3 regions of the Mesorhizobium sp. AR10 genome follow, and region 2 is predicted to be linked to each of the others. Evidence: predicted binding sites of a transcription regulator. Region 2 holds the regulator's gene; each other region holds the start of a gene.
What was found. Region 2 encodes LexA, which represses DNA repair genes until DNA is damaged. Its sites were predicted from a motif close to TGTTCNNNNTGTGTTCNG; they were not measured.
Positions count from the first base shown of each region.

Region 1: the regulator LexA is predicted to act here: its motif matches at 1,851-1,868, upstream of ruvC (crossover junction endodeoxyribonuclease RuvC).
Region 3: the regulator LexA is predicted to act here: its motif matches at 1,923-1,940, upstream of LHFGNBLO_RS11070 (helicase-related protein).

Region 1 is NZ_CP080524.1:1,516,607-1,519,882, reverse strand. It holds gene ruvB (Holliday junction branch migration DNA helicase RuvB) at 1-608, opposite strand, end outside; gene ruvA (Holliday junction branch migration protein RuvA) at 652-1,272, opposite strand; gene ruvC (crossover junction endodeoxyribonuclease RuvC) at 1,300-1,809, opposite strand; gene LHFGNBLO_RS10870 (DUF1465 family protein) at 2,000-2,527, opposite strand; gene LHFGNBLO_RS10865 (DUF2269 domain-containing protein) at 3,088-3,276, shown strand, end outside.
Region 2 is NZ_CP080524.1:4,195,439-4,198,714, forward strand. It holds gene kynU (kynureninase) at 1-574, opposite strand, end outside; gene lexA (transcriptional repressor LexA) at 1,047-1,784, shown strand; partial or broken gene LHFGNBLO_RS23855 (ComEC/Rec2 family competence protein) at 1,778-3,276, opposite strand, start outside.
Region 3 is NZ_CP080524.1:1,563,254-1,566,529, reverse strand. It holds gene LHFGNBLO_RS11080 (FAD-dependent monooxygenase) at 1-761, opposite strand, end outside; gene LHFGNBLO_RS11075 (TetR family transcriptional regulator) at 843-1,421, shown strand; gene LHFGNBLO_RS11070 (helicase-related protein) at 2,106-3,276, shown strand, end outside.

The sequences.
Region 1 (3,276 bases), 2.7 Mb from region 2:
CCGAGCGGCATGGCAAGGATGCGCGCGCCGCGCCGCACGATCTGCTCCAGTTCCTCGACCGAATAGAAATTGAGCCGCACCGGAATGCCGAAGCGGTCGCGCAGCGGGTTGGTCAGGAGGCCAAGGCGGGTGGTGGCGGCGACCAGCGTAAAGCGGGCGAGGTCGATCTTGACCGAGCGTGCCGCCGGTCCCTCGCCGATGATCAGGTCGAGCTGGAAATCCTCCATCGCCGGATAGAGGATTTCCTCCACCGCCGGATTGAGCCGGTGGATCTCGTCGATGAACAGCACGTCACGGTCTTCGAGATTGGTGAGGAGTGCCGCGAGATCGCCGGCCTTGGCGATGACCGGACCGGAGGTCGAGCGGAAATTGACGCCGAGCTCGCGCGCCATGATCTGCGCCAGCGTCGTCTTGCCTAGGCCGGGCGGCCCGACGAACAGCACATGGTCGAGCGCCTCGCTGCGCCCCTTGGCGGCCTCGATGAAGACCTTGAGATTGGCCCGCACCGCCGCCTGGCCGACGAAATCGTCAAGCGTTTGCGGCCGCAAGGTCTGCTCGGCGTCCTCGCCACGCTTGTCGGGCGCAATCAGTCGGGGCGAAAGGCTCATGCCGCCTTCCTTGCACAGGGGAGGGAACGGGACAAGCGACGCCTCACCGCGCCAGCTCCTTCAGGCCGAAGCGGATCAGCTTCGACGCATCCGCGTCTTCACCGGCGGTCTTCAGCGCCGCCGCCACCGCATTGGCGGCGGTGTCGCGCGAATAGCCGAGATTGACCAGCGCCGAGACGGCGTCGGTGATCGGCGCCGGCGCCACGCCTTCGCCGAGCTCCTGCTTCAGGCCGATGGTGCCGGAGGCAGAACCGGCATATGCCGGCGCCTTGTTCTTCAATTCGGTGACGATGCGCTCGGCCACCTTCTTGCCGACGCCCGGTGCGCGGCTGACCATCGCTATGTCGCGTAGCGCGATGGCATTGGCGAGATCGGCCGGCGCCAGCGTCGACAGGATGGCCAGCGCCACCTTGGCGCCGACGCCCTGCACATTGCTCATCAGCAGTCGGAACCACTCGCGCTCCAGCACCGACTGGAATCCGTAGAGCCGCAGCATGTCCTCGCGCACATAGGTCTCGATGAACAGCACCACCGCCTCGCCGGGCGCCGGCAGAGCCGCCAGCGTGCGGACCGAGCAATAAGCGACATAGCCGACGCCATGCACGTCGACGATGCAGAAATCCTCGTCGATTTCGTCCAGTGTACCCCTGAGTTTGCCGATCATTTGGGCTTGCCGATCATGCGTGACCCCTCATGCCAGCGCTGCCATCCGGTAGGCGACGCTCTGCCGGTGATGCGCATGGCAGATGGCGATGGCCAGCGCGTCGGCGGCATCGTCGGTGTCGAAAGTCGCCTTCGGCATCAACACCCTCACCATCATATGGATCTGTTTCTTGTCGCCATGGCCGACTCCGATCACCGCCTTCTTGATGGCGTTGGGCGCATATTCGGCAACCAGCAAACCCGCGCGCGCCGGAACCAGCATGGCGATGCCGCGCGCCTGGCCGAGTTTCAGCGTCGCTGCTGCGTCCTTGTTGACGAAGGTCTGCTCGACCGCAGCCTCGTGCGGCATGGCCGCATGCAGGATCTCGGTGAGCCCGTCATGTAATTGGCAAAGGCGCGTCGCCAACGCCGCCTTGTCGTCGGAACGCACGGTACCGGAGGCGACGAAGCGCAGCGAGTTGCCGAGGCTCTCGACGATGCCCCAGCCGGTGCGCCTGAGCCCCGGATCGATGCCGATTATGCGAATCGCTTCCCCCATCCGCCAAGTCTACCTCCGGCGGACAGCGATGCCAGTGAAATGTGAACAAACCAGAAACAACCCACCGCAACGGTGTGCAGGCTGCTTGATGGCGTGGTTTTCGAGAACCGGAGCGGAGCGTACTTGAGTACGTGAGCACCGGAAGCGCAGAAAGGCGATGTCCGTCAGAGTAGAATTATCAAGCAGGCCGTCAGCCGCGGGCGAAAGCCGTGTTTAGCAGCGTGATCTGGTCGGAAACCGGATTGACGCGGCGGGCCGCGGGCGGCGTGTCGACCATGGCGCCGCCGTAGATTTCCTCGTCCATGCGGCGCACCAGCGCCTGCAGCCGCAACGAGCGGGTGACGAGGTCGAGGAAATCCTTGGGCAATTCGGCCCAGCCGGCCGCTTCGTCATGCGCGGAAGCGGTGTCGAGACGCACCTTGGACTTTTCCGAAGCGACCTGGTCGCGGGTCATCTCGCCGGAATTCGCGGCCCGCTGCAAAAGCAGCCAGGAGGCGACCTGCATCAGCCTCGTGGTAAGCCGCATCGACTCGGCCGCATAGAGCGTCGCCGCCAGCCTGGACAGCTTCTTGGCCTCGGCCCGGCCCTTGCCGTCGAGATATTCGGCCGCCTGCTCGACCAGCCCCATGCCTTCCTGGTAAAGCGGCTTGAAGGATTGGGAGAAAACCCGGCGTTCCGCCAGTTTAATGGTTTTCGCGCCCTTCGAAGGCTCGTTCATCGATACGCCCCTGCAATACCCGCTGGCTGATTCGGCTTCATCACCGTCACGCCCGCACCCTAAACGACTGAGCTTTGAAAATGCGCTTCGTCACCGGCGAAGGCAAGCACATGTTTAACAAACGGTTAACGGCGCTGTTCCGGACGCCCTAGGGAAACGCGGACAAAAAAAGAGCCGCGGATAAGGCGGCTCTCAGGAGTTTAACAGGGAGGCGTCAAACGAAGTGGCTCCAACCACTCGGTAAGAATCCAGATAACTGGATGGCCATAGTAAACGCCTGTAAAGCTTAATGAAGCCTTAACGGCATCGATATTTTTCGATCGAGCGCTTCCCTTCTGTGCCGTAACAGCACAGCCGACCGACCTTTCAGGATCGCATCAGGGGCCCGCTCAGGCCTTCCACACCGTCGGTATTGCGGCTGCGCTGCGCAACGACGAAACAAACCGGCCTTGCGCGCGACATCGTTCCGAAACAGGCACCACGCTAAACGCCCATTCCTCAAAACGAGGCGGAGCGATCTTGCACCGTCTGCAATCATCAAGACATCCAGGGGAATAACCGTGGACTGGTACTCGATCGTCAAGTTTCTGCACATTGTTACGGCGACCATCTGGGTCGGCGGCGGCTTCACGCTGATGCTGCTAGGCGTGCTCGCCGATCGAGCCGGCAATCGCGAAAATGTGATGTTCATCATGCGCACCGTGGCCCAGCTGGGCAACAGGCTGTTCGCGCCGATGTCGATGCTGACG
Region 2 (3,276 bases):
CATGGGCTCTGCGCGTCAGCGCCATCATGTCGCGCAATTCGCCCGACTTGTAGTTGACGTGGTTGACCAGCACCACGGCGACGCGTTCGTCGATCAGCTTCTCGATATCAGGCGCGTCGACGCCGGCGAGGCGCAGCACAGTGCCTTCTCGGGTCGAGACCACACCTTCGGCCATGTAAAGGTCGGTCGGAAAGCTGTCGCCCTCGGCGACGATGATTGACCGCCCCGGCCGCATTGCCATGGCGGCGTGCAGTACCTTGTAGATGTTGATCGACGTCGTGTCGCAGACCACTGTCAGCCCAGCCGCGGCGCCGATCAGGCGCCCGAGTTGGTCGCCGAGCTCAAGCGGCATGTCGAACCAGCCGGCCGTGTTCCAGGCGCGGATGAGATCGTGCGCCCATTCTTCGGTCGCAGCCTTGCGCAATTCATCGAAAGCGGCATGCGAAGCAGCCCCCAGCGAGTTGCCGTCGAGATAGACCACCCCTTGCGGCAGGACAAAGCGGTCGCGCATGGCGCGCAGGGGATCTGCGGCATCCATCGCCTCGATCGCCGCGAGATCGGGAATTCCCACCATGTTCAGTCTTCCTTGGTTGGTCGAAAACGGTTTCCGGTGTGCCAGAGAGCCAACCTTTAGAAAAGCCCGCGACAGACGCGAATTTCCAGATCGCGTACGGCTCTCCCCTCGAATGCGCCAACACCGACATGGTTAACCAATCGTTGGCGTTTTGGCTTCGTTTCGTTCACGGGAGATCAGACGAGAGTTTGATCAAGGTGTGACGGATATTGGCTTCTTTTGCCGGCTGGCCGACTGTACCAATCCACGCCTGCAAATAGCATGTATCGCGTAAACATAAACGAATTCAATGAGATCAGGCCCATTGCAATGAGAGGCGGTGGGGGATGGAGGCGTTGTTCGAGCGCCCGATGGTTTCCGCTACCCTAACTTATTCATTAAACTTTAAACGGTTGCGGAACACAACTGGAACAGATAGTGTTTGTTCTGGGTTTGTTTTTCTGATTCTGGTTTCAATCTCCTGGGGGCCGCCATGCTGACGCGCAAGCAACATGAACTTCTGATGTTCATCCATGAGCGGCTGAAGGAAAGCGGCATTCCGCCCTCGTTCGACGAGATGAAGGAAGCGCTCGACTTAGCCTCCAAGTCGGGAATCCATCGGCTGATCACGGCGCTGGAAGAACGCGGCTTCATTCGTCGGCTACCCAATCGCGCGCGCGCCCTGGAAGTGCTGCGCCTACCGGACTCGATTGCGCCCGGTCTCAACGCAGCGCGCAAATTCTCGCCAAGCGTCATTCAGGGCAGTCTTGGGCAGGGCGGCCTGGGGCGGCAAATCAAGCCGGCGCCGTCGCGCATGCCTTCGGCCGGCAATGACGACGATGTGGTTGCCGCAGTGTCCATCCCGGTGATGGGACGGATTGCAGCCGGCGTGCCGATCGACGCCATCCAGCACCAAACGCATTCGATCTCGGTGCCGCCGGACATGATCATGGGCGGCGAGCACTATGCGCTGGAGGTGAAGGGCGATTCGATGATCGAGGCCGGCATTTTCGATGGCGACACGGTCATTATCCGCAACGCCGACACGGCAAGCCCCGGCGAGATCATCGTGGCGCTGGTCGACGATGAGGAAGCGACATTGAAGCGGTTCCGCCGCAAGGGCGCCTCGATTGCCCTTGAGGCCGCCAACCCGGCCTATGAAACCCGCATTTTTGGTCCGGACCGGGTCAAGGTGCAAGGCAAGCTCGTCGGGCTGATCCGGCGCTATTGAGCCGGCTGGACGACTGATCTCTCGGGCTTTTGGTAGGGCGGCAGGCCTCTCGCCTCGCGCGAGAACTTTCGTTGGACGTGCCAGGGCCGATATGGCTTCTCGACGGCGAAAGTCGATCTCTGCCGGGCCGATTGCCGATTGCGGGTCGAAGAAGACGGCGGCGCTGCCCGAACGGGCAAGCTGCCGCTTGTTGACGATGAGGACCAGCGGATTGCGGCAAGGGTCGTAGGCGGTAGCGTCATTGATGATGATCAGGGTCGCGAAAGAACAGGCTTTCCATGCGTCCTTGCGGTCTTCGACATACGCAACGATCGCACCGGATGGATGCCGGGCGAGGCATAGTCCGGCCTTGCAATAGAATGGCGACCCCAGCGGCAAGCCGGCCGGGTCGGCGATGTCGAACTGCGCGTCTCCTCTTTCGAACGTCTCCGGCTCGACAATGGTTGCCGACGTCAGCGCATGTTTCCAGTTGTCGGTGGTGAATTCGTTCGAACGAACCCGGTTGACGGCAAGTTCACCGCCGCCGATCGGCAGCGCCACCAGATGGGCGTCCTCCGAAATCAGCACGTCGGGCGTACGTGTCTCGGAAATCGTCAGCAGTCCGGCGATGGCGAAGGGAAGTGCCGCAAGCCTAAGCCATGTCGTCGCCATGGTGGCGATGATCAGGGCGATCGTCGTCAGCAGCACCGATTGCAGCGAAATCAGTCCGACCGCATCGACCGGCGACCGCGCGGAGATCCACCCCGATATTGCGATCATCGCGGTCAGCCCCTTGCCCATCACATAGAGGAAAGGCCCATCGGCGCCGAACGGCATCGCCAGGGCACTGAGAACGGCGAACGGCATGACGACGAGCGAAACGATCGGCATGATGGCCAGGTTGGCGAACAGGCTGAGCGGCGACACACGCTGAAAATGCCAGATGGCGAAAAGCGCGGTGGCGCTTGCGGCGATGATGGAGGTCATTGCCAGACCGCCCATCCCCTGCACGAATTTTCGTGTGACAAAGCCGAGCGGCGAGCGTCGCGGTGGCGGCGCGGTGGCCTTGCCAGCGCGATAGTCTGACCAGCCGGCATAGGCGCCGACGAGGGCTGCGGTCGCGGCGAACGACATCTGGAAGCTCGGGCCGACCACCTCGTGCGGCGACACCAGGATAACGGCGATGGCCGAGATCGCCAGATTGCGCATGGTGAGCGCGGCACGGTCGAACAGCACGGCGACAAGCATGACCGCCAGCATGATGAAGCTGCGCTCGGCTGCGACGACGATGCCGGAAAAGACGAGATAGGCTGCGATGGAGACAAGCGCCGTCGCCGCTGCGTATTTCTTGACCGACCGGCGCGAGGAAAAATCCGGAAACAGAGCGAAGGCGCCGCGCAGCAGCGCCATGATGGTGCCGGCGACCAACGCCATGTGCAGGCCGGAGATGGAGATGATGTGGTAGATGCCGGTGCGCCGCATCGCCTCGTTGATCTCTTCCGGGATGCCGGCA
Region 3 (3,276 bases), 2.6 Mb from region 2:
ACCCGGGTTCTTTCTTTGGTCGGTCGGCGGCTGTCGAGCAGCGCCTGGATGTCGGCGATCTCGGGCTTTTCCGGTGCGTCATCCATTGTTGCGACGACGCGGTACGTTCCGTCCGGAAGCGGCGCCACCACCACCAGCCCGGCTGGCGCAAAGAACAGCGACACTTCGGTCGGCCCAACCGGCCAGTCGAGACGAACATCGGCGAGTACGAACGAAGCGTCATAGGCCGCGCCGTCGAACTCGATGCCGGTCGACTTGCGCACCAGGCTGTGCATGCCGTCGCCACCAACGACGTAGCGTGCCGATATGAGTTTCTCGCGGCCGTTCTCGACCACCGTGACGCGCGCGCCGTCAGCGTCCTGGACAACCGCCTTGGCCTCGACCTCGCGGTGAATGACGCCGCCCAGGGCGGTGATCCGTTCGGCGAACACTTGCTCGGTCAGGTTCTGCGGCAGCATCAACAGATAGGGATGTCTTGACGGAAGCTTGCCGAAATCGAGCTTGAGGAGCGCCCGGTTGCGGTCGCGGATGACGAAATTTTCCAGCCTCAGGGCAAGTTCGCTCAGTCGCTGCGTGACGCCGAACGGCTCCAGCGACTCCAGCGTCTGCGCGTGAATGACGCCGGCGCGTGAGGTCTGAAGGCCTTGCGCCAGCCTGTCGATCAGAACGTGATCGACGCCGGCCTGGTGCAGCACGATGGACAGCGCCATGCCGGTCGGACCGGCGCCAATGATCAGGACTTCCGTTGAATCGGGCAGCATTTCTCTCTCCATTTATCAACACATGTTGACTTTCTAATCGACGCCATTGCATTTGTCAACAGTCGTTGGCATATGAATTCCATGATTGAGAATCAGCCGAAGAAAATCAGCAAGTCGGACCGCACGCGGGCCCATATCCTCGAGGCTGCGCGGCGGCTGTTCGCCGAGCACGGCTATGACGGTGCCTCCATCCGCGACGTCGCGGCGCAGGCCTCGATCGATCCGGCCATGGTGATCCGCTATTTCCGCAGCAAGGACGAGCTGTTCGCCAGGGCGGCGGTCGTCGACCTGCAATTGCCGGCACTTCAGGTGATCGACCGAACCGCCATCGGCGAAACACTGATCAGGCGTTTTCTCGAAATCTGGGAAGGTCCGGCCAGCGGTCCCGGCATGGCAATTCTGCTACGTTCGGCGACGTCGAACGAATTTGCCGCCGAAAAATTGCGCGAGGTGTTTGCCAACCAGGTGAGGCCAGTGCTTGCGGCGGTCAGCAACCCAGCGGACGCGGGTCGACGGGCCGGGCTCATTTCGAGCCAACTGCTGGGTTTGGCCCTGTGCCGATACTTGCTGCGGCTTCCGCCCGTGGTCGCCCTGGCCCACGACGAAATCATCCTGAACGTCGGCCCCACCTTGCAGCGCTATGCCATGGGAGACTGTTGAACCAGCCGTCCAGCATTGTTGGCCGGTCGTCGTGCAGCGACTGCGCCGAACGATGGACGCAGCGCCGATTTGTGCCGAAGCGAGACGCAGACGTTAACGCCGCTGCGCAGCCTGTGTGAAACCTGTTCCCAAGCCTGTGGATTCTCGGTGGAAAACCTGTTCACAACACAACATATTGGGGTGAACAAACCGGGAAAATTCGGCCAACGCCGATTCGTCGCCGTTTCGTTCCGCCTTTGACCGGAACGTTAACGGCGAAAGCCAAAAACGTCCGTCAAACGGTTAAGCTCGCGTTAGGAAAGATCAACAATTTCATAATCTTGCACCAGGCTCACCGGCTCGCCGCAATCCTTCTCCGGCAAAGGTTAACAGCGACGCTCGCCCTGCATGAATCGGGCCAGTTTCGACGATTCAGCATGTGGTGAGACTCACCTGTCAAAAATCCACATATAGCCGTGAACAAAACCTGAATCTGATCGAGTCAGTGATTCGTAGCCGATTCGTTCCAGACTCGTTCCAACTGTTAATTCGGGATGGATTGGGGGATCGGCCGGGAACTGCCAACCGGCTGATGGAACATTCCGCTTTCGCTTCGCGCGCGAAATCCCTATGTGTCGGCTGTCATACGCGCCATTCGAGGCGCGCTCCCGACAATGCGAGGCAGAAAGCCTTATTTCCAGGTCGATGAACATCCAACAGAAACACACTGAGCCGCTGATCCTGTCGGGCCGCGATGTGACCGCCGTTCTCGGTCCGACCAACACGGGAAAAACCCATCTCGCCATCGAACGCATGGTGGCGCATGAAACCGGCATCATCGGCCTGCCGTTGCGGCTGCTTGCCCGCGAGGTCTACGCACGCGTCTGCGAGAAGGTCGGCGCCCACAAGGTGGCACTCATCACCGGCGAGGAAAAGATCCAGCCGGCCGGCGCTCGCTATTCGGTCTGCACGGTGGAAGCCATGCCGCGCGAAACCGACGCCGCCTTCGTCGCCATCGACGAGGTGCAACTCGCCGGCGATCTCGAGCGCGGCCACATCTTCACCGATCGCATCCTGCATCTGCGCGGTCGCCAGGAAACGCTGCTGCTCGGTGCGGCCACCATGCACGGCATTCTCCAGCGCCTGCTGAAGGGCGTGTCGGTGGTGACGCGGCCGCGGCTGTCGCACCTCGCCTATGCCGGTTCGAAGAAGTTGACCCGCCTGCCCAGGCGCACGGCGATCGTCGCCTTTTCGGCCGACGAGGTCTATGCCATCGCCGAACTGATCCGCCGCCAGCAGGGCGGCGCTGCCGTCGTGCTCGGCGCGCTCAGCCCGCGTACCCGCAATGCACAGGTGGCGCTGTTCCAGTCAGGCGATGTCGACTACCTGATCGCCACCGATGCCATCGGCATGGGCCTCAACCTCGATCTCGATCACGTTGCCTTCGCCCAGAACCGCAAATTCGACGGCTACCAGTATCGCAACCTGACAGCGGCAGAGCTCGGCCAGATCGCCGGCCGCGCCGGCCGGCACTTGCGTGACGGCACCTTCGGCGTCACCGGCCAGGTCGATCCGCTGGACGATGAACTGGTCAAGCGGATCGAAGGGCACGAGTTCGATCCGGTGAAGGTGCTGCAGTGGCGCACCGCCCATTTCGACTTTGCCAACCTCGACGCGCTGAAGCGCTCGATCGAGACCAATGCGCCGGTCGAAGGCCTGACCCGGGCGCTGCCTGCGGTCGACGCTCAGGCCCTCGAATACCTGTCCCGCGACGAAGACATCCGGGCGCTGGCCACCGACGCCAAGCGCGTCGCGCTGTTGTGGGAAGCCTGCGCCCTGCCCGACTACCGGAAGATCGCGCCGGCCCAGCATGCCG